2 regions of the Heyndrickxia faecalis genome follow, and region 1 is predicted to be linked to the other one. Evidence: predicted binding sites of a transcription regulator. Region 1 holds the regulator's gene; the other holds the start of a gene.

Region 1 (15,377 bases):
AAGTACAGTACAGGCAAAGGCCGAGGCAAAATGGTTTGATAAAAAGCTAAAGCTTGTTGGCTTTGATAAAAATAAGGATGGCCAAGTGGTAGTTGATGTAGAGGACAAGTCATTAGCAAGTCTAACTGCAGCTACCCTTACAAAGATTACAAATGCGTTTGTAGCACAAATAAAGTCCCTAGGCTACAGCAAGATTGACTTGTATACTGGTCACTCATTTTTTAACACTGAACTGCAGCCAAGCAAACTAACAATCTCTAAACCTTGGCTTGCCAGGTACCCTCTCTACCCGTCCACAGGACAGCCGACACCAGCCTGGTACAATGGGCAAAAAGGGGCTTGGCAGTGGTCAAGCACTTACAAGTTTACTGGCATTCCCGGCTACTTTGACGTGAGCCAGGACTATGCCGGTAAGTACACAAACGTTGCTAAAGTCGACAACGCAACAAGCACAGGTGTGGTTAAAAAGATCGGATCCTTAAGCCTGGTCGATTATCTAAAATCCAAGGGAAAAAGTGCAACGTTCAGCGCCCGCACCAAGTTGGCCAAGCAGTACGGCATTACAAACTACACTGGGACAGCCGCCCAAAACCTGGCATTGTTGAGCAAACTGAAATCCGGTGTTAAACCGGCCAAAACAAATATTGTCAATAGCAAACTGACAACATCCAGCAAGGTGCCGGCTAAAACATACACGGTTAAGCGTGGAGATACGCTGTCTGGCGTTGCTAAAAAATACGGTACCACAGTTGCCAGGTTAAAAAGCCTTAACGGCATCAAAAACGCTAATCTAATTTATGCTGGGCAAAAGCTAAAAATTTCCGGATCCGTGGCTGCCGAAAACACGAAATATGTAACCGTAAGAAGCGGGGATACTGTTTCGGAGTTGGCCGCAAAATATGGGTCTATGATCGCCAAAATCAAATCGTGGAACCACCTGGACAGCAGATATACGATTTACGTTGGCCAAAATCTGCGTGTAAAATAAGGTGTCACGGGTAAATTACTTTTACATCCTGGAGTCTGCTGGAGTCTGCTGCAAAGATAAAGCCCTCGCATTTGCGGGGGCAAGTTTGTGTGCTGCTTATTTAATTTAATTTAGATAGTTTAAGTGTTACATGCTCGTTTTTTCCTAATCTTTGTGTTCCGGTATCGCTATCGCCAGGAACTGTTTCAAATTCCCTATTATCATTTTTCTGTAATAAATCAGGGGCTTCAAAATCGATGTTCAATTTTTGCGGCGTTTTATCCTGGTTTTCGAATTTGATAAAAATGAATCCTTTGTTAATGACCGGGCCACCATAAGTAACTCCTGCTTCATTTTCCCCATTTGTCATATGGTCGATATCATCCCCGATTTCTTCAGCTGTATCAGTTATGATATCAATTTTTGTTCCCGAATAGTCAATGAATTTACCACTTTTGGTATTATCTCCTTCTTCGAGAAAAAGAAGCCCTTTTTCACCATCCGTATTTGTTGCAAGCTTTACTGCGTAATTAAGAATGAAAGCTTCATCCTTGTTCTCCCCAAAAATAATCTGATACATGCCGTCATTAGTGGGCCCATTTAAATACTCTCCTGTAATCTCATATTTCCCTGTGTTTTCATCAACAAAAGTAGTGTTCTTTTTAGCTGCAACCAATATGTCGGATGTCGTTTTAGCTACCGGCCTTTTTTCTGTTTCTTCAGTCCTGGCTTTTGATTCTCCTTTAGATGTTGAATTTGATTGTGTTGCGTTTCCCCCGCAGGCACTCAAACCAAATGTTAACAACCCTGTAATTCCAAAGATTATTGCTTTCTTCATTCTTCTTCCTCCTCGTGTTTTTCTCTTTGAATTTTCAAGTTCATGACCAAAATCATGACCAAAAAATGACCAAAAACATTTGAAAAGTAATGATAAATTTTGAAAGTGAAATCTAGAAACTTCCTTATATATAGGCATTATCAAAAATCATGAAAGTAAAAAAATGTAAAACACATGTTCCGCACACAAGTCCACCAATGGGAACGCGACCAGTATATCGAAATGTATTGAGCAAGAAACCCCTTGAAGCGTAAGGCTTTGAGGGGTTTTTGTTTAATGGGCATTTTTGCGTCGAACGCCCAGAAAAACAAAATGCCCATTAATTGCCCCGATTTTTCCTTCGAAAATAGATTGGAAGCCCAGAAATCCTCAAGTGTCACAGGCATTTTTGCCATCAAACTCGCATATGCTCTATTAAAAAAGAAGCAGCCGAAACTGCTTCTTTTTGATCAGTGCACCATTTGCCTGTACAGCCCGATGACAACGCCGAGAATGGTGACGTTTTTCAATATGATCGGTTCCATTGTCTGGTTTTCAGGTTGCAGCCGGAAGTAGTCTTTTTCCTTGAAAAATCTTTTTACTGTCGCTTCATTTTCATCTGTCATAGCGACCACGATATCTCCGTTGTTTGCCGTCTGCTGGGAGCGGACAATCACATAATCGCCGTTTAAAATCCCGGCATCCACCATGCTGTCCCCTTCAATTTCCAGCATGTAGACGGACTCGTCAGACGGGACAAGATGTTCCGGAAGCGGAAAATACTCTTCAATATTTTCTACAGCTGTAATCGGTATGCCTGCTGTTACTTTTCCGACAACAGGCACATTGACAACATTTTGGGCCGGTATTTCTTCATCATGGTCCAAAATTTCAATCGCTCTCGGCTTTGTAGGGTCGCGCCTGATCAACCCCTTGCTTTCAAGCCTTGCGAGATGGCCATGGACAGTTGAACTGGAAGCAAGTCCGACTGCCTGGCCGATTTCCCGCACGGAAGGGGGATAACCTTTTGTTTTTACTTCATGCTTGATGAAATCAAGTATCGCCTGTTGCCGTTTTGATAGTTTTGCCATTCTATTCACCTCGTCACAGTTTTGTTTGGCACCCGCGCTGCGTATGGGGACGTTTACGGGAGGAATGCCATTATTTGCTATTATTATATCATATTGCAGCAGATAAAACAAACGTAAGTTCGAAAAAATGTTGACGAAAAACAGGCGTTCGTTTTATAATAGAACTGGTGATTGGACGAACGAATATTCGCGGGAGGAAGATGGAGATGTCACGATTATGGAAAAAGTATAACTATGTTATGATTTTAGCAGGGCTTACGCTTGTTTTCGGATTTTTCATGATTGGAAGTCTGCGGGATCCATCCCCACACTATATCAAAATCAGCGTCACAGAGGGCGATACGCTTTGGAACATCGCCGGGCAGTATGCGGAAAAGGGCAAAATGTCGAGGGAAGCATTTATCAGCTGGGTTGAGCGTCATAATGATATTGACGGCAACATGATCAAAGCCGGCGAAAAAATTGTCATTCCAATAGAAAAAAATGAATTCAGCGATGATAATAGGGAACTTGCGATGAAATCACAACGGGAGACGAAAAAATGAAAGTTGTTTTATATTGCAGAGTAAGCACGGAAAAAGAAAGCCAGGAAACTTCCTTGGCGAGGCAGCGGGAAGAGCTGGAGAAGCTTTCGGATTCCCACGGTTTTCAAGTGGCCGGGGTGATCTGTGACCGGGCAAGCGGCTATGACCTGGACAGGCCCGGCATCCTTGATCTTCTTGATACGATTGAAAATGAAAAGATTGACGCCGTACTGGTGCAGGATGAAACACGGATCGGAAGAGGAAATGCAAAAATTGCATTGCTTCATTTTTTATATAAAAAAGGGATTAAAGTATATTGTTATGCGCAAAACGGAGAATTGGAGCTTTCGGAATCTGATTCAATGGTGCTGAAAATTGTCAGCATGGTTGAAGAGTATCAGCGAAAGCTGCATAACTTAAAAATTAAAAGGGGAATGGAGCGTGCAGTCAAAAACGGCTACCGTCCGGAAAAAAATTTAAAAGGGAAGCGGAATCCGGACGGCAGGGAGCGAAAGGAAGTGCCGGTTGAAGAAATTATCCGCCTGCGGGATAACGGCTTGACTTTTCAAGAAATTGCTGCGACTATGCGCGGTTTCGGCTACCAAGTTTCAAAAGCAACCGTCCACCGGCGTTACAGGGAATATATGGAGGAAACGGGGCATGATAAATAGTATCAAAACCGTTTCACGGGTGCGCTTTCGTTGCAGGCGGGTCCATATTTTAGTAAGATGGCATCAATTACGGATAAAAGGAGAGAAAATATGCTTTCAAAAGAAAAAATGGCAAGGATTAACGAATTGGCGAAAAAAGCGAAAACCGGCGCCCTGACAAGTGAAGAAGCAAAGGAACAGTCAAAATTGCGAAGCGAGTATTTGCAGGCGTTCCGCTCTTCATTCAGAAAAACGATTGAAAATGTCCGTGTGCTTGACCCGGCTGGCCAGGACGTTACCCCGGAAAAAATTAAGCAAATTCAAACAAAAAGAAAGCTGCACTAAAAAGGAAACCATCCTGCTTTTTTCTTACAAAATCCATACAAAATGGTAAAAGAGTTGTGTTATGGGTTTCACTTGCCTTAATATAGAGTTGTAACCCATGAAGAAAGGATGTTAACAGATGTTTGATAAAACGGACGAACTGGCAGTCACAACAATCCGAACATTGTCCATTGACGCCATCGAAAAAGCAAAATCCGGTCATCCGGGGCTTCCGATGGGGGCTGCACCAATGGCATACACCCTCTGGACAAGATATTTGAACCATAATCCGGAAAACCCGCACTGGTTTAACCGGGACCGTTTCGTATTATCCGCAGGGCATGGTTCCATGCTGCTCTATAGCCTGCTCCATTTATCCGGTTATGCATTAAGCATGGATGATATTAAAAATTTCCGGCAATATGGCAGCAAAACCCCGGGTCATCCGGAATACGGGCATACGGAAGGCGTGGAAGCAACGACCGGTCCGCTCGGGCAGGGGATTGCCATGTCAGTCGGAATGGCGATGGCAGAACGGCATCTGGCGGCTGTATACAATAAAGAAAATTTCCCTGTCATTGACCATTATACATATGCTTTATGCGGAGATGGCGACTTAATGGAAGGCGTATCTGCCGAAGCTGCTTCATTGGCGGGACACTTAAAATTGGGACGTCTCATTGTATTGTACGATTCCAATGACATTTCCCTTGACGGCGACTTAAATAAGGCCTTTTCCGAAAGTGTTGCCGACCGGTTTAAAGCATACGGCTGGCAGTATTTGCGGGTTGAAGACGGGAATGATATGGCACAGGTCGCAAAAGCGATCGAGGAAGCAAAGGCGGATACAAGTCGGCCGACACTCATTGAAGTGAAAACGATCATCGGTTACGGTTCTCCAAACAAATCCGGGAAATCGGCTGCCCACGGCGCCCCGCTCGGAGAAGATGAACTGAAACTAACGAAAGAAGCGTATAAATGGACATTTGAAGAAGACTTCTATGTTCCGGATGAAGTTTACGCACGGTTCCGTGAATTGGTTGTGGAAAATGGCGTGAAAAAGGAACAGGAGTGGGCGTCCCTGTTTGAGGCCTATGAAAAACAATACCCGCAGCTTGCGGCTGAACTAAAACAGGCGATAAAAGGCGGGCTGCCGGATGGATGGGACAAGGACATTCCGGTCTATGAAGAAGGCAAAACCCTTGCCAGCCGTGCGGCAAGCGGGGAAGTGCTAAATGCCGTCTCCAAACATTTGCCGTCTTTGTTCGGGGGATCTGCAGACCTTGCCGGATCCAACAATACGCGGCTGAAAGAAGACAAGGACTATATGCCGGATGCCTATGAAGGGCGCAATATTTGGTTCGGTGTCCGCGAATTTGCGATGGGCGCAGCCATGAACGGTATGGCGCTTCATGGTGGTGTCCATGTATACGGCGGCACGTTCTTTGTTTTCTCGGATTATTTGCGTCCTGCCATCCGCCTAGCTGCTCTTATGGGCCTTCCGGTAACGTACGTCTTTACGCATGACAGTATCGCTGTCGGGGAAGACGGTCCGACACATGAACCGGTTGAACAGCTTCCTTCTTTAAGAGCGATGCCGGGCTTGTCGGTCATCCGCCCCGCGGACGGCAATGAAACGGCGGCTGCCTGGCGCCTTGCTCTGTCATCTGAAAACCATCCGACAGCGCTTGTTTTGACGCGCCAAGGGCTGCCAACCTTGAAAGGGACGTCTGAAAAAGCGTTGGAAGGCGTTTCAAAAGGTGCCTATGTCGTGTCCCCTGCACAAAAAGAAACGGCTGACGTTCTCCTTCTTGCCAGCGGGTCGGAAGTCCATCTGGCTGTGCTCGCGCAACAGCAATTGGCGGAACAAAAGATTGATGCTGCTGTTGTCAGCATGCCGTCATGGGACCGTTTTGAACAGCAAAGCAAAGCATACAAAGAATCCGTATTGCCGGCACAGGTGAAAAAACGCCTTGCCATTGAAATGGCTTCACCATTCGGCTGGGAAAGGTATACCGGGGATGAAGGCGATATTTTGTCGGTTAATACGTTTGGCGCCAGCGGAAACGGTAAAACCGTTATGGAAAAATACGGATTTACCGTTGAAAATGTTGTGGCACGTGTAAAAAAATTATTGGGCATGTAATCGTTCCGGGCCTGCTTTTGCGGTATTCGCGAAAGCAGGCTCATTTTTTATGCAGGAAGGGTATAAGAAAAGGGGGACTAAAAGTGCGGGGGCTGAGCTGAATGGCTTTTCCCTTGGATGCTACCGCATAATCGGCAGCGCGTTGATGTATTTACGCTTATTTTCTTGTCTGTACATGCAATCAAATGTTTCAAACTCATTTTTTAAATTTTGTTACAACAAACGACAACTTTTTTGAGGCCCGTCCATTATAGTGAAGGTAACAAAGTTGCGGGAGTGAGATCATATGCGGTCCTATTCTATCTATCTGATAAAAGAGGAGTTTGCACAATATTATTACGGCAGGGAACGAATGTTTTTTAATCTTTTTCACCAGTATGCGCACGTTTCCGGAAGTTTGAAAAATGTCCTCAGCAGACAGATCCATTATATTACAAAGCCGATTCCGCTCTTGTCTGTCCATCATGTCTTGCAGCCGTTATTTTCTGACACCAGCAACATGACGAAAACAGGCGCTTGCCAACTTCTTTCAAAGAAAGAGGGGCAGGTGCTGGAAGTGACCATAGAAGAAAGAATGCTCCAGCTGAACGTATACGGGAGTTATGATACAGAAACCGCCGTTTTTGAAATTCTGAGGAACTTTAAAGGAGATTTGCTTGCAATCGATTATGACCATAAACGATTCGGCTGGATAAAACCGGTTAAAGAAAGAAAATTCGTGTGAGAAGAAAACAAGTATTGTATAATTCAAATGGATTTAGTACACTGTATGTGAGTGAAGGAGGTATATTATGATTTGGGTGTTCGTTCTTGTAGCCCTAATTGCTCTTTTGGCAGGCGCAGCAATCGGGTTTTTCATCGCCCGTAAATATATGATGAATTACCTGAAGAAAAATCCGCCGATTAATGAACAAATGCTGAGAATGATGATGATGCAAATGGGTATGAAGCCGTCTCAAAAGAAAATCAATCAAATGATGAATGCCATGAACAAACAAATGAAATCTTAAGCTGGGCGACCGGCTTTTGTGGTATATCCATCACCATTGTTAAGCTTCTCACGATTCTGTAAACCACTTTTTCTGCCAATTTTCTGCACAGAAAAGGTGGTTTTTGATTTCATGTTCCATTTTTATGCTTTTCACGATGTTTTTTCTCTTTCAATCAGTTTATGTTAAAATGAAAATGAGCCGGGATGGGGAGTGAACCGATGGCTGATGTAACTGTATGGCTGTCTTTCGGGGCAGGTTTCATGAGCTTTATATCTCCTTGCTGCCTGCCGCTTTATCCTGCTTTTGTTTCTTATATAACAGGCGCTTCTGTCAGCCGGTTAAAAAGCGGGGGCGGCATGCGGGAGTGGAAAAGTATCCTGCATACCGTTTGGTTTCTCGCGGGATTTTCCACTGTTTTTATTGCATTGGGGTTTGGTGCTTCCTGGATCGGGAGTTTTTTTATCCGTTACCAGGATGTCATCCGGCAGCTCGGTGCAGTCGCGCTCATTTTTTTTGGGCTGCTTGCAGCGGGCATTTTTCATCCGGGGATCTTTATGAAGGTGTACCGAATCGATATAAAAAAGCAGCCGGCGGGATTTTTGGGTTCTTTTCTCGTCGGGCTAGTGTTTGCTGCCGGCTGGACGCCCTGCACCGGGCCGATTCTTGCCTCGGTATTGGCAATGGCAGTGGCCCATCCGGCTTCTGCGTCGGTCTATATGGCTGCATATGTACTTGGCTTTTCCATACCTTTTTTTGTCCTTGCTTTTTTTATCGGACGGTTGGGGTGGATGCAAAAATACAGCGTAAAACTTTTAAAATGGAGCGGTGTTGTGATGATAGTCGCCGGAATCCTGCTCTTTTTTGACTGGATGCCTGTCATTTCCGGTTATATGAGTGCACTGTTCGGGGGATTCCAGGGATTTTAATCCGGGTTGCATTTTAACGGATCAATGAGGAGGAGAAATTCGATCGATGGCAAATGTGTTAATTGTGGATGATGCAAAATTTATGAGGATGACTTTGGCGAAAATGCTGGAAAACGGCGGCCATACCGTTGTAGGCGAAGCGGAGAACGGGCAGCGGGCGATTGAATTATACCGTGAAGTCAGGCCGGATGTTGTGACGATGGACATTACTATGCCGGAGATGACCGGCATTGAAGCGGTAAAAAAGATCGTGCGCGAATTCCCGGACGCAAAAATTATTATTTGCTCCGCGCTTGGCCAGCAAAAACTGGTCGTCGAAGCAATTGAATCCGGCGCAAAGGATTTTATCGTCAAGCCTTTTGATGAAACGCGTGTTTTAGAAGCGGTTGAACGCGTTTTGAACTGACAGGCGCCACAAAAAAAGGGAGGCAGGCATTCCGGCTGGACATCAACCCCGCTTTTATGGTTGAATATTACCATAGGAAACATATATTTATCGTATCTACATTTCTTTTGTTAAAAATCTGTTACTAAAGAGGGTTAAGACATGGAAGGCATTATCATCTCGTTCATTGTTGCGATTTTGATGGGGTCTTTGGTCATTTTTGTCCGTTTAAAAGGGCAGAACAAGCCCGTTTCCACAAAAAAAATATTGTTGCCGCCGGTCTTTATGAGTACCGGGGCATTGATGTTTGTCGTCCCGTATTTTCGTGTGACACCTGCCGAAGTATTGGAAGCATTTGTGGTCGGAATGTTCTTTTCCATATTTTTAATTAAAACTTCCCGTTTCGAAGTCCGTGACGGAAACGTATATTTAAAACGATCGAAAGCTTTTCCGTTTATTTTGATCGGGCTTCTTCTCATCCGGTTGCTGATGAAGGTGGTGCTTAGTTCTTCGATTCAAATCGGGCAGCTGAGCGGCATGTTTTTTCTGCTCGCATTCGGCATGATTCTGCCGTGGCGCGTCGCCATGTATATTCAGTACAGGCGGCTCATGCAGGAACTGGATGAAGGGGTCCGTGCTTGAAAAAACATCATTCGCTTTTGCCGAATGATGTTTTTTCATTTATTGGGCCGATTTTGTTTTTTCCTGCGCAAACAATTGCTCATATCGGCTGTCGTCGATGTTCAGCTGCTTCAATTTTTTTCGGAGGAATTTATGGTCGCGTTTCGGCGTAGCGAGAATATAGCCCTGAATGATATTGTCCAGTGTCATTTTTTTTGTATTTTTGGAAAGCGCCACATCCCCGATTTTTGCTGCGATCTTTTTCCTGGCCACATCGCGGAACAATTCCGGGACAGGGCTTACCAGTTCTTCAAGCAGTTCCCTGTACTCCGGCGTCCAGAGGTGCCGCGTTTTAAGGATTGTCTCCTCCTGCCGGTCAAGTATTGATTTTCCGTCTTCTTTCGGAAGCCTTTTCAAAAATTTCCGGAACATAAAATAGCCGCCAACTGAAAAGAGAAAAACGAGACAGAGGATCCATATTAAAATAAAGGCAGAAAACCATCCACTCAGCATGACGCTCTCCTCCCTGGCAAGTACTCGCTTTTATTATAAGAAAAGATGGACTGTTTTTTCAATTAAAAAAGGAAAAACCCTTTCGCCGGCCGGCAGGGGACAGAGAAAAAGGGATGTTTTATCTTTATTTGTCCATGAAAAAAACGGTGAGGCACTTTGAATGCGGTGCCTCGCCGTTTTTTTGATTTCTTTTGTGCTTTTTCATCTGCTTCGGGCAAGCAGAAAGCATTTTTACTGTTTTTTCAGCGCTTCAAAAGTGTCTTGCAGCAGAACAATCGTTTTTTCAATTTCTTCTTTTGTTCCTTTTTTTTCGTCTGCCAGCCTGATCGGGTCGCCAAAGCGCACGCGTTTCGGCTTTCTCGCGAGGACTTCTTTGAACGTTTTCGGCCCTTCGTAAATGGCCGGGACAAGCGGCACATTTGCTTTTAAAGCAATCGTCACGGCACCGCGTTTTAAAGAAACATGTTCGCTTTTGCGTGTTCCGGAAGGGAAAATGCCGACGACCTTCCCTTCTTTTAAAAGTTTCATTGGAATTTTAATCGAGCTCGGGCCCGGATTTTCACGATTGACGGGAAAAGCGTGCAACTTCGTGAATAGCCATTTTGACCATTTTTTAGAGAAAAGTTCCTGTTTCGCCATATAATGAATTTGGACAGGCCAGATGGCAATCGCCAGGTAAATAATATCCAGCCATGTTTGGTGGGTACAAACGACCACAAACGGAGCCGCAGGGATTTTCTCTTTGTTTTCTTTTTTGATTTTGCCGCCAAGCAGCCAAAAAATGCCGGCAACAACATAATAGCCAAACCGGTACATGATTACACCCCCACAAGCATTTTATACTATACAGGCATGCTTGTTCTACTAATTTGGAAAAAAATATTTAAAAACGCGAAATGAATCATTGGAAAAAAGAAGATAGCAGCCAAAACAGCGTTTACGGAAAGATTAAAATAAAGAAGGAATATGATAAAGCAAGGCAGAATTTCATACGGAGGGAAACGGATTGCATAAAAGATGGGTCGTGATATGGACGATGGCATTTCTATTTATTCAGGGAACTGGGCCTTATGCAGCAGGGGACAGGGAAGGCTGCGGGAAAAAAGAAACAGACGCAAAGATTGCCGGTATTCTTGAGGCCGCCCCTTTAAAAGGCGGGATCGTTGCGATCAGCGTCCGTTCGGCTGATAGCGGGAAACTGCTCTACGAACAAAATGGCAATACGCTGCTGCGCCCTGCATCCAATATGAAACTGCTGACCGCAGCCGCCGCGCTTGAAACGCTCGGGAAAAATACCCGTTTTAAAACGGGCGTGTACCGGACAGGCGCGATCCAAAACGGTACGCTTTACGGTGATATATACATACAAGGGGGAGGAGATCCTGCTTTATTGAAATCCGATTTAGCGGACTGGGCGGCTGAATTAAAGAAGCAGGGAATCCGGCGTATTCAGGGGGACCTGGTCGGGGATGATTCGCGCTATGATGATACCCGGTATTCACTTGACTTGCCATGGAGCGATGAACAGGAATATTACGGCGCACAAATTTCGGCTTTAACTTTATCGCCTAACCGGGATTATGATGCAGGGACGGCCATTTTTGAAGTTGTTCCGGCAAAAAAACCCGGCATGAAAGCGCGAATCAAAATGGTTCCGGAAAGCGGGATGGTTAAACTGGTCAACCATGTCCGAACCGTGCGAGACGGTGAGCAGCAGGAGGACGATATCGTCATCAGCCGGGCACATGGCGGGAATATGTTTACGGCAAGCGGGACGATTACAGCCGATTCCGCCGCAGTCCGGCAATGGAAAGCGGTCTGGGACCCGGCGAAATGGGTGCTGTCTGTTTTCAAAAAAACGTTAGAGGAAAACGGGATCACCGTTCAAGGCACAATCAAAACGGGCAGGGTGAAGGATGCAGCAGTTCCGGTTCTCTTTTCGCAATCGCCGCCTTTATCAAGCATCATGGTGCCGTTTTTAAAATTCAGCAATAATACCATCGCCGAAATGCTTGTAAAAGAAATGGGGAAAACGGAAAAAGGGGAAGGAAGCTGGGAAAAAGGGCTTGAAGTCATTCGCAGCGTTGCAGGTAACTTTGGCATGGACCCTGACCAGATGATGCTCCGTGATGGTTCGGGCATATCTCACGCCGATTTGGTCCGGGCAAATGATTTGACGGCGCTTTTATACCGGATACAGGAAAAAGACTGGTTTCCGTGCTTTTTCGATGCGCTGCCTGTTGCGGGGGCTGAAAACAGGTTGGAAGGCGGAACCCTCAGAAACCGGTTTAAGGGGACGGCTGCTCGAGGACAGGTGTTTGCCAAAACTGGGTCGATTACAGGCGTCAGCACACTTTCCGGCTATATGCAGGCAACATCCGGGGAAAAGCTGATTTTTTCCATTTTGATCAATAATGTACTGGATGAAGAAGCAGTACATCAAGCGGAAGAGCAAATTGTACTGCAATTCATCAACCAGGGGGGAGAAGGATGAGAAAAGGGAAACGATTACAGGCGGGAGATACGATCGGGCTGGTCGCGCCTGCAAGCCCGGTCTCAATCGAAAGGCTTCAAACTGCTGTTGCGAAATTGCGGCGGCTCGGTTTCCGGGTAAAAGTGGGAGAAAATGCGGAGAAAGTATACGGTGGGTATATGGCCGGTACGCCGCTTGAACGGGCAGCCGATCTGCATGCGATGTTTGCAGACGATGACGTGCGGGCAATTCTTTGTTTGCGCGGCGGGTACGGGACACCGCAAATTTTACCGTATCTCGACGTTGAATGGATCCGGGAGAATCCGAAATTATTTATCGGTTACAGCGATATTACAGCACTACACATCGTTTTCCAGCAAAAATGCGGCCTCGCCACGATCCATGGCCCGATGGCGGCTGTCGAATTTATCACAGACGATGCGCTTTCGGTACAATCATTGCTCAAGCTGGCGTCAACCGGTGTTCCTACCGGCAGTTACACGGGGGAAGCGTGGGGTGAAGGGGTCATGACAGCGCCGCTTACAGGCGGGAATCTGTCATTAATCTGCGCACTGATGGGAACGCCGTTTGAAATCGATACAAGCGGAAAAATTCTTTTTCTTGAAGAAGTGCATGAAGAGCCATATGCGATCGACCGGATGCTGACCCAGCTTCAGCTTTCCGGAAAACTGGATGACGCCTCCGGGTTTGTGCTCGGGCAATGGACGGACTGTGAGCCGGAAGCATACGCGGATGGGTTTACGGCACAGGATGTCCTGAAAAAGTTTTTTTACGGGAGCGGTAAGCCGGTGCTTGCCGGCATACAGTCCGGGCACGGTACCCCGAATCTGGCGCTTCCGCTCGGCATCCCGGTCACACTGGATACGGTAGGCCAACGCCTGCATTTTTGCGAAACCATTGTCGCTGAATAAGCTTGCATATCGTTCTCATCATAACCGCATACTTATTGCCCGTACGGTATGTCCGGAAGCAGGCTGGCCTAGCAAGGGGTTTACAATGCAGACGCACATCCGGCCGTTTAAATTGGCGCCTGTTTTCCCGCTTGCAGGCGGATGCACAAACGATGCGCTTCCAACTGCCATATTGTAAAAGCAGCAATGGATAAAGGAGTGACAAATTTGGCAGAATCCAGGCAGTATTATGGCGGCTATCCGGGCCATTATATGCCGTATGGGCACCACCACCATTATGGAGGATACGGTGGTTACGGCGGTTATCCGTACGGGCATTCGTACGGCCACTCGTACGGCCACTCACATGGTTATGGTTACCCGCACGGCCACCATCATCATTACCATTCCGGGCATTACGGCCACAGCGGATACGGGAATTTTCCGGGCCACGGGTACAGGGAAGAAAAATAAAACGCTTTACCGAAAAAGATGCCTGCGTGCAGGCATCTTTTTCCCATTTTTGCAGCAGCATTTTTCCAGGCGGATGGATTCGGCAGCCATGAAAGGTTTTCATCCGAAAAAATCACGGCATTAGTGGAGAAAAAAATAAAGAAAAAAATAATCAATTCGTCTTGACACCACATTTATAATCTGCTATTATAATAAAGAATTATTTTTGTTCGGTATGGTAAGGAAGGAAAAAGTTTTAAAACTGACCCCCTGAAATCACTTGAGCAAGGATAGTAATTTTGTGTTCAAACACATTAGGAGGAAACAAAATGGAACAAGGTAAAGTAAAATGGTTTAATTCGGAAAAAGGCTACGGATTTATCGAACGTGAAGGCGGCAGCGATGTATTTGTTCACTTCTCAGCGATTCAGGGCGAAGGTTTTAAAACTTTGGAAGAAGGCCAATCCGTATCTTTTGATATTGAAGAAGGCAACCGCGGACCACAAGCTGCAAACGTTTCGAAATTATAAAAAACAGGCCTTTATGGCCTGTTTTTTTTGCCTTGGGAATCAGGTTCACACGTCCCTTTGCTAGGAAAAAAAATATCCTTTTAATCCGGCCGCTTCGGATAAAAAATAGATACATATTGCAATCGCGATCTTTCATAATATATGATAAGAGCAATGCCAATATGGATAAAGGAGACAGGGGAATTTTGCAAATCAGAGAAATGGCAACAGAATTACTAAAAAACGCCGGGTGCACCGCCCATTTGAAAATAAAGAAACAGTTCCCCGGCGGGCGCCTTGTTGGCGGCAAATACCATCCGCACACCGATACGATTACGCTGTATATAGAGACAATCCGGCGGCAGTGCGAGCTATTGTTTGGAAGCTGCGAATGGTTTTTGCCTTACGCCACGATTGTGCTTGCACATGAAATCGGCCATGCGATGGATGAAAATCTGCCTCTATTGTCCGCCGCCTTTGAAGAGTCCGGGCATTTACCGGAAAAGCAAGCACTGGCACTTACGATTGAGCAAAATGCGTGGGATTTTGCCGGCCAGCTGATCCCCGCACATCTTGAGCCGCTTTTTCAAAAAATCATGGATGAGTCGCTATCTGCCTACCGCCAACCGGTGATGGCGGGTGCATATTAAGAAATGGCAAAAAAACCGGAAGAAGGAAAGTCTTCTTTCGGTTTTTGCTTTATTTAACGATTGGCAGTGTTCCGTGCACATAGGGCGGTGCCGGTTGTTGTCCGACACGGTCATGGGATGCAAAAGGTTCGACAAATTTAAATTCACCTTTTCCATCAATGCTTTCGCCGCTCGCCCATCTTCCCTTGGCACTTTCTTTGCCTTCCGAATGATTGATAAAGAGATGGGTAAATTCTTCAGGCTCCTGTTCAGGAGGGAATGTGCTCGGCACGACAACACCTTCCTGTTCTTCCAGTTCACGCAGGGCGGCCAGCCACTGGTTCTGATGCATCGTGTCCCGCGCGATCAAAAACGATAGTGTTTTTTTCACGCCCGGATCGTCCGTCATTTCATATAAGCGGACGACTTGAAGTCGCCCCTGCGAT
Region 2 (15,377 bases), 170 kb from region 1:
ATGTACGGGATGCGGCCGGTTGCCGAGATCCAGTTTGCCGATTTTATTCTGCCGGCTGTCAATCAGATTATTTCGGAAGCGGCGAAAATCCGTTATCGTACCAATAATGACTGGCAATGCCCGCTTGTCGTGCGTGCACCGTACGGAGGCGGCGTCCACGGGGCGCTATACCACTCCCAGTCGCTTGAATCGGTGTTTGCAAACCAGCCGGGGTTGAAAATTGTCATGCCGTCCACGCCTTATGACGTAAAAGGGTTGCTGAAAGCCGCAATCCGGGACGATGATCCTGTTCTCTTTTTCGAACATAAGCGCGCGTACCGCCTGATTAAAGGCGAAGTGCCGGATGACGATTATGTGCTCCCGATCGGCAAGGCCGAAGTAAAAAGGGAAGGAACGGATATTACGGTGATCACGTACGGGCTTTGCGTCCATTTTGCCCTGCAGGCTGCGGAAAAGCTCAGAGAGGACGGGATCGAAGCACATATTCTCGATTTGCGCACCGTTTATCCGCTCGACAAAGAAGCAATCATCGAGGCAGCTGCCAAAACCGGGAAAGTGCTGCTTATCACGGAAGACAATAAAGAAGGGAGCATTATCGGCGAAGTTGCTGCGATCATTGCGGAAAACTGCCTGTTTGACCTGGACGCCCCGATCATGCGCCTGGCCGGGCCGGATGTTCCGGCAATGCCGTATGCGCCGACGATGGAAAAATATTTTATGGTCAATCCCGAAAAAGTCGAAAAAGCAATGCGGGAACTGGCCGAATTTTAGAATTGCAGGATAGGAGGGTGCCAATTGGCGATAGAAAACATTACGATGCCGCAGCTCGGGGAAAGTGTGACGGAAGGGACCATCAGCAAGTGGCTTGTATCCCCGGGCGATCATGTCCATAAATACGATCCGCTTTGCGAAGTATTAACAGACAAAGTCAATGCCGAAGTGCCTTCTTCGTTTGAAGGGGAAATCGTGGAACTTATCGCTTCGGAAGACGAAACCGTTGCTGTCGGGGAAGTCATTTGCACGGTCAAAACCGCGGCCGATACAAATGTCCAGCCTGAAACGGAACCGGGTCCGGATCCGGATGCTGCAGCGCCACAGCCGGAAGCGGAAAAAGGGAAAAAAGTCCGCTATTCCCCGGCCGTTTTAAAACTGTCCCAGGAATACGGCATTGACTTGAATCAGGTCAAAGGAACGGGAAGGGAAGGCCGGATCACGCGCAAAGACCTGTTAAAAATCATTGAAAGCAGGGGGAATGAGGCGGAACCGACTCCTTCAAAACCGGCACCTTCAAAACCGGAACCGGCAAAACCGGCACCTGCCCGTGATACGCCGCCTGCTTCCCGGCCTTTGCCTGTACGGGAAGCTGGAAAAGAAGATACGGTGATTCCGGTTACCGGCGTGCGTAAAGCGATCGCGAACAATATGGCACGCAGCAAACAGGAAATTCCGCATGCGTGGATGATGGTCGAAGCGGACGTTACGAACCTTGTCCGCTACCGGGATGCCGTAAAAGAAGAGTTTAAGCGGCGTGAAGGCTTTAACCTCACATACTTTGCCTTTTTTGTCAAAGCGGTCGCCCGGGCATTGAAAGAGTTTCCTGCGCTCAATTCCGCGTGGGCCGGGGATGCCATTATCCAGAAACATGATGTCAACATCTCGATCGCGGTTGCCGCCGAAGACAAGCTGTACGTGCCGGTCATAAAGCATGCCGATGAAAAATCGATCAAAGGCATTGCCCGTGAAATTGCTGTCCTGGCGCAAAAAGCCCGCGCCGGGAAACTCGCCCCGGAAGACATGGAGGGTGGCACCTTTACCGTCAATAATACCGGGTCATTCGGTTCGGTGCAGTCGATGGGGATTATCAACTATCCGCAGGCTGCCATTCTCCAGGTCGAGTCGATTGTCAAACGCCCTGTCATCATGGAAGAGGGAATGTTTGCGGCGCGCGATATCGTGAACCTTTGTCTGTCGATTGACCACCGCATTTTGGACGGACTTGTCTCCGGTCGCTTCTTAAAGCGTCTCAAAGAGATTTTAGAGACGGTCACACCGGAAACGGCACCGCTCTATTAATGAAAGGCCCGCTGATGAAGCGGGCTTTTCTATTTTGGAAAATGTGGCGATTTATCAAAACTGATTGTTTTTGAACGATTTTAATTGATTTTTACTGTTTTTGAAGGTAAAATAACGACCGGATACACCGCTTGCAATCGCGCAGGCGGGGAACGATTGCCATCAAAAAGGGGAATACTACAAATGATCTCCAAAGCAAAGGTTGTGTAAAAAATGATTTATACGGTAACACTGAATCCGTCTGTTGACTACATTGTGCAGGTGGAACATTTTGAACTTGGCGGATTGAACCGTTCCGTGATGGACACCAAATTTCCGGGCGGAAAAGGCATCAACGTCTCGCGCGTCATGAAAAGGCTGGGCGTTGATTCTACGGCACTCGGCTTTCTCGGCGGTTTCACCGGCAGCTACATTGAAAATTTTCTTAAAGCAGAAGGCATTTTAACGGATTTTGTCCAAGTTTCAGGCGACACGCGGATCAATATAAAATTAAAATCCGGTGTAGAGACGGAAATCAACGGAACGGGGCCTTCCATTTCGGAAGCTGAGCTGGACCGGCTGCTTGCCAAAATTGACAGCCTAGGGAAAGACGATGTCATTTTGTTTTCCGGCAGCATCCCAAGTTCGCTCCCGCCATCCATTTATGCCAGCCTCATTCAAAAATGCCGTGAAAAACAAATCCGCGTGATCGCAGATGTTTCCGGCGAATCGCTCGGCCATGTCATCAAAACGGGCCCGTTCTTAATCAAGCCGAACCATCATGAAATCGGCGAAATTTTCGGCGTGAAAGTCGAAATGCCCGAAGAAGCGAAACAATACGGCAGTCGCTTGCTTGATATGGGCGTTGAAAATGTGATCGTTTCGATGGCAGAAAAGGGTGCGCTCTTTTTGAATAAGGAAGTATCTTATTTTGCGCAAGCGCCGAAAGGGAAGGTAAAAAATTCTGCCGGCGCCGGCGATTCGGTCGTGGCCGGGTTTATAAGCGGGATGGCAAAAGGAAAATCGTACAAAGAATCGTTTGCGCTCGGGGTTGCCTGCGGTTCTGCAACGGCATTTTCCATGGAACTGTGCACAAAGCAAGAAGCAACATCGCTTCTCGAACAGGTCCATGTCCAATCTTTATAAAACGAAAAACCGGGATGCCCCGGTTTTTTTGCATAAAAAAGGGACAGCGCATGAGGCGCCATCCAAAGCATCTAGGGAGTTTAGGGGTATGGATCTAGATGTACTGTCATTTTACCCGGTTTTTTGGAAAAATAAACGCTTTCCGGCTATTTTTTCGTTTTTACGCGTAAAATAAAAGAAAAGGGACGGCTGCAAACAGAATATTTGAAAAGCAACGTGAAAACCTGCTATGATTAGCTTTAAAGCAGAATGAAAGGATGAGTGGCATGTCTGTCAATTTTAATCTTTATATGAACGATGTCGTGCGCATGTCCCGTGAAGAGGCAGTAGAAGCCGGCTACCGGGAACTGAGGACGCCGGAAGAAGTGGACGAAGCGTTTTCCAAAAAAGGGACGACGCTTGTCCTGGTCAACTCTGTGTGCGGCTGCGCAGGGGGCATTGCACGGCCGGCTGCGGCGCACGCCATCCATTATGATAAGCGTCCGGACCAGCTTGTAACCGTCTTTGCCGGCCAGGATAAAGAAGCAACGGCGAGGGCACGCAGCTATTTTACCGGTTATCCGCCGTCCTCCCCGTCTTTCGCTCTTTTAAAAGACGGTAAGATTGTGAAAATGATTGAACGGCACCAGATCGAAGGGCATGACCCGGCGGCTGTCGTGGCCGAGCTGCAAGCATTGTTTGAAGAATACTGTGAAGAACTGTAATGCATAAAGCCTGTCCCTTCCGTTTTGGAAAGGGGCAGGCTTTTTTTACAGGGGCGTGACCCGGGTGCAAAGTGTGCCTTCTGCGTAAGCGCATCTTCCGCATGTATGAACCGGCATGCGGGATGCATACTAAAGAAAAATACAACGCAGCAGGTGAATGGCTTATGCATATATGGGTGGCATGGATGCTTGTTTTCGGGTTATCGGTATGGCCGGCAGACGGGCATGTTGCCCCGGGGGACCCGCTCATTATTGTCAATAAAACAACAAACCGGCTTGCTTGGATCCGCGGCGGGAAAATCCGGCTCGAAACGCCGGTTGCGACCGGGAAAACAAATGACCTGACGCCGGAAGGTTTTTTTACGGTCAAAGTCAAGGCGAAAAATCCTTATTACCGGAAAAAGAATATTCCTGGCGGTGACCCGCGCAATCCGCTCGGCTCGCGCTGGATCGGTTTTGATGCGCGCGGCACGGACGGCCGGATTTACGGCCTGCACGGCACAAACAATCCTGCTTCAATCGGCCGGTATATTTCAAACGGCTGCATCCGCCTGCCGAAAGCGGCACTCGAAAAGCTGTACGATGAAGTGCCGGTCGGAACAAAAATTTACATCACCCGGTCAACCCGGCCGATGACCGAACTGGCGAAAGCAAAAGGCGCCATTTAAAAAAGGAACGCGGACTTTCCCGTTCCTTTTTTAAAACAGCATTGAAAGGCCGGAAAGAACTGTTCCTGCCAGCATGGCAATGAGCATTAAGTACACGACAATTTTCTGCGTTTTTTTCGACAAAGCAGACTTCACCTCTTCAACGGACGGTAATCATTTTTATTCTAGCCTGAAGCCGCCGGTTGTACAAGTAAAATCATTCGCGTTATACTATTAAAGTACATATACATATTGGAGGTTTTTCCATGGTGAATGAAGAACGGTTAGTAAAAGAATTTTTTGAACTGGTTCAGGTGGATTCGGAAACCGGACATGAAGAAGAAATTGGCAAGGTCTTAAAACAAAAATTTGAAGGCCTTGGCCTTGAAGTATATGAGGATGATACAAAAGCAAAAACGGGGCATGGCTTTGGCAATCTGATCTGCACATTGAAAGGCAATGTTCCTGAAGCGACGCCGATTTATTTTACTTCCCATATGGATACCGTCGTTCCGGGGAAAGGCATCAAACCATCGATCAAAGACGGCTGGATCCAATCAGACGGCACGACAATCCTCGGATCTGACGACAAAGCCGGGCTCTCCGCCATGTTGGAAATGATCCGGGTATTGAAAGAAGACCAAATCCGCCACGGGGATATCCAGTTTGTCATTACTGTCGGCGAAGAGTCTGGTCTGGTCGGTTCGCGCGCGCTCGATCCGTCGCTGTTAAAAGCAAAATACGGCTTTGCCCTTGACAGCGACGGCCCTGTTGGCACGATTGTAACGGCTGCCCCGACGCAGGCCAAAATCAAAGCAACCATTTTAGGCAAAACCGCCCATGCCGGTGTGGCGCCGGAAAAAGGGGTCTCCGCGATCACCATTGCCGCAAAAGCGATCGCAAAAATGCCGCTCGGCCGCATTGACAGTGAAACGACCGCGAATATCGGGCGCTTTGAAGGCGGTCAGGCAACCAATATCGTTTGCGATCGCGTCGATATTCTGGCGGAAGCCCGTTCACTCGTTCCGGAAAAAATGGAAACACAGGTTGCCAAAATGAAAACCGCTTTTGAACAGACGGCACTTGAAATGGGCGGAAAAGCGGAAGTCGAAGTGAACGTCATGTACCCGGGATTTAAGTTCTCAGACGGCGACCAGGTTGTAGAAGTGGCCAAAAAAGCAGCGGCAAAAATCGGCCGCGAGAGCAAGCTGGAGCAAAGCGGGGGCGGAAGCGACGCCAACGTCATTGCAGGATTTAACATCCCGACGGTCAATCTCGGCACAGGATATGAAGAAATCCATACGACAAAAGAAAGAATCCCGGTTAAAGAACTGGTCAAACTGGCTGAAATGGCGGTTGCCATTGCAGAAGTGGCCGGTGGGGAGTAACAAGATTTGAGGCGGAAGCGGGATAACCGCTTCCTTTTTAAGAAAGGAAGCGATCAGTTGGAAGCGCTCAATAAATATATCATTTTTAAAACGAGGGAAGAGGAGTACGGCATTCATATCGGATCGGTCATTTCTGTTGAAAAGGCGCAAGCAGCCAATCCCGTCCCAAAACTGCCTGCATTTGTACGGGGCATCATGAAGGTGAGGGATGAACTGATCCCGATTATTGATGTCGAACATTGTTTCTACCAGACACCGCTTTCTTCCATAGAGGACGCCCGCATTATCGTCGTCCGGACAGAAGCCATTCCGGTCGGCCTGCTCGTCAAAGAGGCAAACGATATTGTGGAAATACAGGAAGAAGAGAAAAAACAGATCGGCCTTGCCGGCTACGGGCGGACAAATTATTTTACGGCTGTCGCCAGTTTGAAGGACAGGCTGATTACCATTGTGGATGCCGATTTGTTTACGGCATCGCTTGAAGGGATTGCAGACATTGCCGCTTATATGAAAGAAGCGGCCGGAAATTCGTGAAGCGCCGGAGTGGGTGAAGATGAAAGCATTTTATCCGAAAAACGGCCGTGTCATTTTGCATGTCGATATGAACAGTTTTTTCGCTTCGGTTGAAATGGCGGAAAACCCTGCGCTTAAAGGGAAGCCGCTGGCCGTTGCCGGGAATCCGAAAGAACGGAAAGGCATCATTGTGACGTGCAGTTATGAAGCGAGAAAATTCGGTGTAAAAACGACCATGCCGGTGTGGGAGGCAAAAAAACGCTGCCCGGATCTTTTAATCGTGCCACCCCGTTTTGATCTGTATAAAAAAGCATCCGCCGAAATGTTTTCAATTCTCCGCGCATATTCGCCTTTGGTCGAACCGGTTTCGATCGATGAAGGTTATGTGGACATTACCGGTCTCGAGGAACTGGGGACGCCGCCTGCCATTGCCGAATCGATCCAGCAGCAAATTCTTGCGGAACTCGATTTGCCGTCAAGCATCGGGATCGCCCCGAATAAATTTTTGGCGAAAACGGCGTCGGATATGAAAAAACCGATGGGCATCACCATTTTAAGAAAGCGGGATATTCCCCGTTTATTATGGCCGCGGCCCTTGATCGAGATGCACGGTGTAGGCGGCAAAACGGCGGAAAAGCTTAACGGCTGCGGCCTTTTTACGATCGGCGATCTGGCGCATGCGGATGATTTTCTTTTAAAGCAGCTTCTCGGCATTCGCGGCATCCGTTTGAAAGAAAGGGCGAACGGGAGAGACCCGCGCCCTGTTGATCCCGAATCCGTAAACGTCACCAAAAGCGTTGGACGGATGGTGACGCTATCTGAGGATACGGAGGATGAGCACCGGATCGATGCCGTGCTGAAAAAGCTTGCGGATGAAACGGCGGAGCGGATGAGAAAAAAAGAGGTTGCGGCAACCAATGTGGGCATCATGATCCGTTACGCGGACCGGAAAACGGTGACGAGGAGCAAAAAAAGCGGAGGGCCGGTTGAAACTGGCGATGCGTTGTTTCAAGCCGCCCGTACGCTTTTTATCCGGAACTGGAACGGGCAGCCCGTACGCCTTTTGGGCATTACCGCCTCCGGTTTAACGGACCGGAAGGCGGAAGCAGAACAGCTGAGTCTGTTTTCATATGAAGAAGCAGCCAAAAAAGAGCCGCTGTATGAGGCAATCAGCCGGCTCCGCAAGAAATTTGGGGAGCAGATTATCCAAACCGGGAGAGAAGCGGGAAAGCGGCCGCCGGATCCCCGCGGTTAATTACCGGCTTCCGGCACGTCCCATAAAAAAGGAACACGCGCAAAGATGGCGTGTTCCTTTTTTAACAGGTTCAGCAGTTCCCGACTTCCAGATCTTCCACCGGCCACCAGAAGAAGCCGTCTTTTTCCAGCAGTTCATCGGCTGCTTTCGGCCCCATTGAACCGGATTTGTAATTCGGGAATGTAATCGGCTTGTTTTCCCACACTTTTGAAATATTATCGACAAAGCTCCACGATAAGGCGACTTCATCCCAATGGGTAAAGTTGGTTGCGTCGCCCATCAGGCAGTCATGAATCAATTTTTCATAAGCTTCGGGCGTATTGATGCCGTTTTTGCTGCTGCTTGCAAAGCTGAGCTGCACAGGGGTGGTTTCCATATGCTGGCCCGGTTTTTTGGCGTTCAGATGAAGTGAAATCCCTTCTTCCGGCTGGATATGGATGACAAGCAGATTCGGGTTCAGTTCATGATTGGTATTGTAGTACAAATTCATCGGGATATCTTTAAACTGCACGACAATTTTCGTCGATTTCGCCGCCATCCGTTTGCCGGTGCGGATGTAAAACGGTACGCCCGCCCATCTGAAATTATCAATCATTAGTTTCCCGGCGACAAACGTTTCGGTCCGGGAATCCGGCGCTACATTCAGCTCTTCCCGGTAACCCTGGACTTTCTTGCCGCCAATTTCGCCCGGACCGTACTGGCCGCGCACGAAGTATGCAGGCACATCTTTTCCTTCAATGGTGCGCAAGGCACGCAGCACCCGCACTTTTTCGCTCCGGATTTCGTTTGTTGTCAGGCTGATCGGCGGTTCCATTGCAAGGAGCGCCACCATTTGCAGCATATGGTTTTGCACCATATCCCTGAGCGCCCCGCTCGCTTCGTAATACCGCGCCCGTTCTTCCACGCCAAGCATCTCGCTCGATGTAATCTGGATGTTGGAAATATAACGATTGTTCCAAAGCGGTTCGAACAGGGCGTTGGCAAACCGGATGACTTCGATATTTTGTACCATCGCTTTACCTAAATAATGGTCGATTCGGTAAATCTGGTCTTCTGAAAAAGATTTCCGGATCTGGTTGTTCAGCTGTTTCGCTGATTCGAGGCTGTGTCCGAAAGGTTTTTCGATGACAAGCCGTTTAAACCCGTTTGTAGCGGTAAGCCCGTCACTTTTCAGATGGTCCGAAATCGTCCCGAAATATTCCGGGGCCATCGCCAAATAGAAGATACGGTTGCCTTCCAGCTGGTACTTTTCATCCAGTTCATCCGCCAATTGCTTCAACTGTATGTACGAGTTGCTGTCTGTCACATCATGCGGCTGATAGTAAAAATGAGCGGCAAACGCTTCAAGCTGTTCCGCATGTTCTCTCGCGCTCAGAACGGAATCTTTTATATGCGCACGGAAGATTTCGTCCGTCCATTCCCTTCTTGCCGTGCCGATCACAGCGAAATGCTCTGACAGCCTGCCTTTCCGGTACAAATTGTACAGGGAAGGAAACAGCTTACGCTTCGCCAGATCACCTGTTGCGCCAAAAAGCATAAATAACGATTTCGGTGTCTCAGTTGTCTGCATCTTTCTTACCTCTCTTTGTTCAAAAAATCACGATTTAAGGCCGGCCTGTCTCATGATACGGTTATAGTTTGCCTTGTTGCAGCCATTTCATTTCAAAAGCAGGGAAAAATCATTTTTTTCCGCTTTCCGGCCCCATTTCATTGTCACTATATTCTAGACTTTCACGGGCAAATACGCAAATGATATGCAATAGTTTCCTTTCCGTAAAATTATGATAAGATAGTTCTATATGTGCAGCTGGGATCCGGCAGGAAAGGGGGGAACATCATTTGGAAATTTTATTTTTGGGAACCGGCGCGGGTGTGCCTGCCAAAGCAAGAAACGTCATGTCCATTGCGCTCAAATTGCTGGAAGAACGAAATGCCATCTGGCTTTTTGACTGTGGGGAAGCGACACAGCACCAGATTTTGCACACTACGATCAAACCGCGCAAAGTTGAAAAAATTTTTATCACCCACTTGCACGGTGACCATATTTTCGGGCTTCCCGGCTTTCTTGGGAGCCGGTCGTTCCAGGGCGGGGATGGCCCGCTTACCGTTTACGGCCCGAAAGGCATAAAAGCGTTTGTGGAGGTTTCCCTGAAAGTGAGCGAAACCCGTCTGAAATATCCTTTGGAGATCATCGAAATTGAAGAGGGGACGGTATTTGAAGACGACCGCTTTACGGTTTGTGCGCTGCGGCTTGACCACGGGATCGAAAGCTTCGGCTACCGGATTACCGAAAAAGACAAACCGGGCGCGCTGGATGCGGATCGATTGAAAAAAGAAGGGATCCGCCCGGGCCCGGTTTACCGGCTGCTGAAAGAAGGCCGGACGGTAACATTGGAAGACGGCCGCGTGATCAGCGGAAAAGATTATCTCGGCCCGGCGAAAAAGGGGAAGATCATTGCCATCCTTGGCGATACAAGGCCGAATGAGGCGGAAATCCGGCTCGCAGCCAATGCCGATCTTCTCGTTCACGAAGCAACGTTTAACAAGGAGAGCGGGCAAATGGCGCATGATTATTTTCATTCGACAACGGCGGACGCGGCGCAAACAGCAAAGCAGGCGGGGGCAAAACGGCTGCTTCTTACCCATATTAGTGCCAGGTACGGAAAAGAAGACTGGCCGGCGCTTGAGCAGGAAGCGCAAGCTTTATTCCCGGACAGTCTGCTTGTCCATGATTTGATGGAAGTGCCTGTTTTGTAAAGCAAAAAAAGCGGCTTGCCTGCCGCTTTTTTTATTGCCGGTTATTCTCTTGCGGGTTCTTTCCCTGCGTTCGATAACTCATTTGCCCGCTTTGCAGCTGCTTTTACACAGTCAATGAAAGCTTGTTTGACCTCGCGTTCGTCAAGGACGCGGATCGCGGCTTCTGTGGTGCCGTTCGGGCTTGTGACAGCTTTCCGGAGCGCTTCCGGCGGTTCGGCTGAAGTTTTCAGCATTTCTGCTGCGCCGATGATCGTCTGGAGGATAAATTGTTTTGCCGTTTGTGCGTCGAGCCCGATTTCTGCAGCTGACTGCTGGAGCGCTTCGGCGATATAATAAATATACGCCGGTCCGCTTCCCGAAAGCCCTGTTACAGCATCGAGCTGTTCTTCTTTTACGGCCGTAGTTATGCCGACAGCCGAAAATATGGCAAACGCCCGGTGCCGGTGCTGTTTTGTCGCAGCGGCGTTAAAGGCAATGCCGGTTGCCGACAGCCCGACTTTCGCCGATGTGTTCGGCATTGCGCGCGCAACGGGAATATGCTGGCCAATCTTGTTTTCGATAAACGGAATGGTGATGCCGGCCGCTACCGAAACGAGCAGGGTGTCCGGAGATATGAGCGGACGGACCGATTCGAGCACATCCGGGGCGTCTTTCGGTTTTACGGCCAGGATGACCACGTCGGGGCCTTCAAAAAGCTGCTTAAGGCCTTTTGCAGTCTGGATGCCGTATTTCTGTTCCAACGTGCGGAGCCTTTTCTTGTTCGTGCGGTTATGGGCGCGGATGTCCCCGGCTTTTACGATTCTTTTTTCAAGCATGCCGCTGATCATCGCTTCAGCCATGGACCCGGCGCCAATAAATGATATTTTCATGCAAATGCCTCCCTTCAAGCAAAAAACCCCTTCATCCGTAAAGGACGAAAGGGCATGTTCCGCGGTACCACCTTTATTGCAGGAATCGATCCTGCATCTCATTTGGTTAACGGTTTTCATCCGGTTTGGTTTTGCCAAACAGCTCACAGGCAGGTTCGGCCGGGCAGCGGATGGCGGAGTTTTCCAGCCTGAGAACCCCGCTCTCTTGCATCATGCCCGGCTTACTGGTCCTGGTCACAGCCGATCGCTTATCAAAATGGTATTACTTATTATGAAGAAAAATCGGGGAGTTGTCAAGAACGATTCCGTGAATTTTCAGATAAAAAAATCCGTGCCCGGCCATTTTAAAATGGTACTAGGCGTGCATGCTGCAATGAACGCGGCACGGGAGGAAGCATGAAAATCGGCCGGCACCATTTTTCAGCATAGGCATCCATGCCGCGGCAAATGGCACCAGTGGAGGAATGAAAATTTTCAAGATAGAGGGAGAAGATGGAAACATGGCAAATAAACGGATCCGGAAGAAAACGATCGTGATTACCGGCGCTTCCGGCGGCCTCGGGGAAAAAATCGCCTTTGCCGCCGCCAAAAACGAGGCTAACCTTGTTCTGCTCGCCAGAAGCCTCGACAAGCTTGAAAAAATCAAGGCGGAGATCGAAGCAGCTTACCCGGTTTCGTGTCTGACCGTTCGCTGCGATGTAGCGGAGCACGGCAAAATTCCTGCTGTTTTTGAATCGATTTACAACCGCTGTGGCCAGATTGATGTGCTCGTGAACAATGCCGGTTTCGGCGTTTTTGATGAAGTGCAGGATATCCGCATCGAGGATGTCAGGGGGATGTTTGATGTCAATGTCATCGGGCTCATCGCCTGCACCAAAGCGGTCGTCCCGCATATGCAAAAAAACCGTGCCGGCCATATTATCAATATCGCTTCCCAGGCGGCCAAAATGGCGACCCCGAAATCAAGCGTCTATGCGGCCAGCAAATTTGCAGTGCGCGGCTTTACGGACAGCCTCCGCATGGAAATGGCGCGGTTCGGTGTCTATGTGACAGCCGTTCATCCCGGCCCGGTTGCAACCGGTTTTTTCGACATCGCCGACCGGTCCGGCACCTACCGGAAAAATATTGAAAAATGGATGCTGGATCCCGAAAAACTTGCAGAAAAAATAACGGATACGATGCTTGTAAATCGGCGTGAAATCAATGCGCCAAAATGGATGAATGCATCTGCCACCATCCATGCGCTTTTCCCCGGGCTTGTGGAAAGGCTCGGACGGCAGGCTTTCTTTAAAAAATAGCAGCCGGTGTGATGCGCGTTTTGGAAAAATATAGCCCCTCTGCCTAAAAAAACAATTGGCGAAAGAACGTATATTCGTTTATAATGAGGAATAGAATAAGAACTATAGTTCGTGTTGGTTGCTTAGTTTCTAAGGTAAGAGGGGTTGAAAGATGAGCCAGCGTGTGATTTTTCTCGTCGATATGCAGTCTTTTTATGCAAGTGTGGAAAAAGCCGATCATCCGGCGTACAGGGATAAACCCGTGATCGTATCGGGGGATCCGGCGCGCCGGTCCGGGGTGGTGCTCGCTGCCTGCCCGCTCGCGAAAAAGCGCGGCGTGAAGAATGCGCTCCGCCTGTGGGAAGCGCAGCAGCTCTGCCCGGATGCCGTCATCGTCCGGCCGCGCATGCAGCGCTATCTCGATGTATCGGTGCAGATTTCTTCGATTCTTGCCCGCTATACGGACATGGTTGAACCGTATTCCGTTGACGAGCAGTTCATGGATGTAACGGGTAGCAGGCGGCTGTTCGGGGAGCCGCGCGAGATCGCCGCGCAAATCCAGCGGGACATCATGGAAGAAACCGGCGTGTATGCCCGCTGCGGGATCGGGCCGAACAAAGTGCTGGCCAAAATGGCGTGCGACCATTTTGCGAAGAAAAACAAAACCGGCATTTTTGAACTGGATCACCATCATCTCAAAACGCATTTATGGCCTTTGCCGGTTGGCAGGATGTTCGGTGTCGGCAGCCGGATGGAGCAGCATCTGAAGCGGCTCGGCATTTATACAATCGGTGCGCTTGCCTGCTTTCCACTTTCTGTTTTAAAAAAACGGTGGGGGATTGGCGGCCAGGTACTGTGGGAGACGGCAAACGGCATTGATGAGTCGCCCGTCTCGAAAGAATCGCACGTCGGACAGAAAGCGATCGGGCATGCGATGACGCTGCCGCGCGACTACGCCGATTTTGAGCATGAAATCAAAGTTGCCCTTCTTGAACTTTGCGAGGAAGTCTGTTTCCGGGCGCGTACTTCAGGCGTCATGGGCGCTTGTGTTTCGGTCGGCTGCCAGGGGGCGGATTATGCCCATCCGTCCGGCTTTCACCGCCAGATGACGCTTCTGGCGCCGACAAACGGGACAATGGACGTTTACCGGGCGGCGTGCCGGCTGTTTCTTTCGTTTTGGGACGGAAATCCGGTCCGCCGTATCAGCGTCGGGCTGTCGCGCCTGTCGCGGGATGATATCCGGCAGCTTGATCTGTTTGAAAACAGGGAAGGGGAAAGAAAGATTGGGTATGCGGTCGACCGCATCAAGCAGAAATACGGTTCCGACGCCGTCATCCGCGCCGTGTCGCTGCTTGATGCCGGCCAGGCGCTTGAACGTGCCAAAAAGATAGGAGGGCATTACAAATGAGCGGATACCTGCAGCGCGGTAACAAACTTTGGGAAGGGTCACGCATGTTTTTGCCCGAGCATAAGCAGGCACTTTTAAAATGGCAGAAAGAACAGGAAAAACAGGCAAAGCCCGAACTCGATGAGCAGCAGCTTGAAGAGATGAACCATATGCTCATATCTGCCTGCCGGCTGCGCGTGCCGGTTACGGTCCGTTTCTTTGAAGCGGGAAATTTCTTTACCGCCACCGGTACCATTACAAAATTCCGGTCGCTCGAAAAAAAGCTGGAGCTGGCAGGGGAGACAGGGGAGCGGATATCGATCAAACTTTCCGCGGTGACAGAAGTGGACTGGGCATGAAAAACCGGCAAGCCTGAAAAAGCCTGCCGGATGGATTTTCGTGCGGGCGATGCAGAAAAATGCAGCACCGGCGGTTTGGACGCATCCTGTTGCAGCAAGAAGCAGCATTTATGAAATCAATCTTAGGGCATCCGTACGCTTTGTTGCGGATTACCGTTTTCTTGCCTGAATGAGTGCCTGCTGTACGACCCAGTTTTCGGGAAACGGGTTGCCGAGCACCCAGTAGCTGATTCCACGCAGCCCGTATTCGTTTAGCAAATTGATTTTTGCCCGCATGCTGCGCGCATCTTCAAACCAGACTTCATGCTGCTGGCCTGATGCATCGGTGTAACGGAAATAAGGCGCCTGGTCGGTCGGGTGGTAGCGGATGTCAGCCCCGTACCGTGCCGCCAAGGAAAGGGCTTCATGCGGGCTGATCGTGCGCGCCGTTGTGCCTGCGCGCCACGGGATTCTCCAGTCACGCCCGTAAAGCGGCGCCCCCATCATAATTTTATTCCGCGGAATGACAGTAACGGCATAATCAAGGACACGCCTCACTTCAGGAATCGGGGCGATGGCTCGCGGCCTGCCGCCGGCCCATCCCCATTCATACGTCATCAAAATGACAAAATCAACGATGGCCCCGTGTGCGCCGTAATCGTGGGCTTCGTAAAGCAGGCCCGGCTGCGTGCCGGAAATTTTCGGCGCAAGCGCAGTCGAGACGAGCAGTCCTTCCGGGCGGAACCGGCGGGCGACGCGCCTGAGAAACGCCGTATAACGGTCGCGGTCTTCCGGATACACATATTCAAAATCAAAATTGACTCCCCGGTACCCTTTTTGCCTTATCGTGACGAGAAGATTGCTGATCAAAGTTTCCTGCAATGCTTCATTGCGAAGCAGCCGGGCAGCCAGATCGGAGCTAAATCCTTCCGAGGTGAAATTGGCCAGGATTAAAAGCGGAAGGACGCCGTTTGCTTCCGCTGCCTGAAGGACGGAGCGGTCGTTGAGCGGCGTCAGGCTGCCATCTTCACGGAACGTATGACG

The links. Region 1 encodes LexA, which represses DNA repair genes until DNA is damaged. Its sites were predicted from a motif close to CGAACATATGTTCG; they were not measured.
Positions count from the first base shown of each region.
Region 2: the regulator LexA is predicted to act here: its motif matches at 12,693-12,706, upstream of ABR335_RS08310 (DNA polymerase IV).

Region 1 is NZ_CP158453.1:1,884,208-1,899,584, forward strand. It holds gene ABR335_RS09170 (GH25 family lysozyme) at 1-988, shown strand, start outside; gene ABR335_RS09175 (hypothetical protein) at 1,089-1,805, opposite strand; gene lexA (transcriptional repressor LexA) at 2,255-2,875, opposite strand; gene yneA (cell division suppressor protein YneA) at 3,082-3,420, shown strand; gene ABR335_RS09190 (YneB family resolvase-like protein) at 3,417-4,070, shown strand; gene ABR335_RS09195 (DUF896 domain-containing protein) at 4,161-4,394, shown strand; gene tkt (transketolase) at 4,513-6,519, shown strand; gene sirA (sporulation inhibitor of replication protein SirA) at 6,806-7,243, shown strand; gene ABR335_RS09210 (YneF family protein) at 7,311-7,529, shown strand; gene ABR335_RS09215 (cytochrome c biogenesis CcdA family protein) at 7,730-8,437, shown strand; gene ABR335_RS09220 (response regulator) at 8,484-8,843, shown strand; gene ABR335_RS09225 (CcdC family protein) at 8,985-9,464, shown strand; gene ABR335_RS09230 (DUF2621 domain-containing protein) at 9,504-9,956, opposite strand; gene ABR335_RS09235 (lysophospholipid acyltransferase family protein) at 10,188-10,772, opposite strand; gene dacB (D-alanyl-D-alanine carboxypeptidase/D-alanyl-D-alanine endopeptidase) at 10,963-12,450, shown strand; gene ABR335_RS09245 (S66 peptidase family protein) at 12,447-13,361, shown strand; gene ABR335_RS09250 (hypothetical protein) at 13,569-13,814, shown strand; gene ABR335_RS09255 (cold-shock protein) at 14,123-14,323, shown strand; gene ABR335_RS09260 (hypothetical protein) at 14,485-14,952, shown strand; gene ABR335_RS09265 (manganese catalase family protein) at 15,002-15,377, opposite strand, start outside.
Region 2 is NZ_CP158453.1:1,715,359-1,730,735, forward strand. It holds gene ABR335_RS08245 (alpha-ketoacid dehydrogenase subunit beta) at 1-771, shown strand, start outside; gene ABR335_RS08250 (dihydrolipoamide acetyltransferase family protein) at 796-2,073, shown strand; gene pfkB (1-phosphofructokinase) at 2,287-3,198, shown strand; gene ABR335_RS08260 (BrxA/BrxB family bacilliredoxin) at 3,465-3,902, shown strand; gene ABR335_RS08265 (L,D-transpeptidase) at 4,067-4,570, shown strand; gene prli42 (stressosome-associated protein Prli42) at 4,601-4,693, opposite strand; gene ABR335_RS08275 (M20/M25/M40 family metallo-hydrolase) at 4,816-5,937, shown strand; gene ABR335_RS08280 (chemotaxis protein CheW) at 5,944-6,471, shown strand; gene ABR335_RS08285 (DNA polymerase IV) at 6,491-7,705, shown strand; gene zwf (glucose-6-phosphate dehydrogenase) at 7,776-9,275, opposite strand; gene rnz (ribonuclease Z) at 9,545-10,462, shown strand; gene proC (pyrroline-5-carboxylate reductase) at 10,504-11,331, opposite strand; gene ABR335_RS08305 (SDR family NAD(P)-dependent oxidoreductase) at 11,832-12,629, shown strand; gene ABR335_RS08310 (DNA polymerase IV) at 12,781-14,016, shown strand; gene ABR335_RS08315 (YolD-like family protein) at 14,013-14,354, shown strand; gene ABR335_RS08320 (LysM peptidoglycan-binding domain-containing protein) at 14,505-15,377, opposite strand, start outside.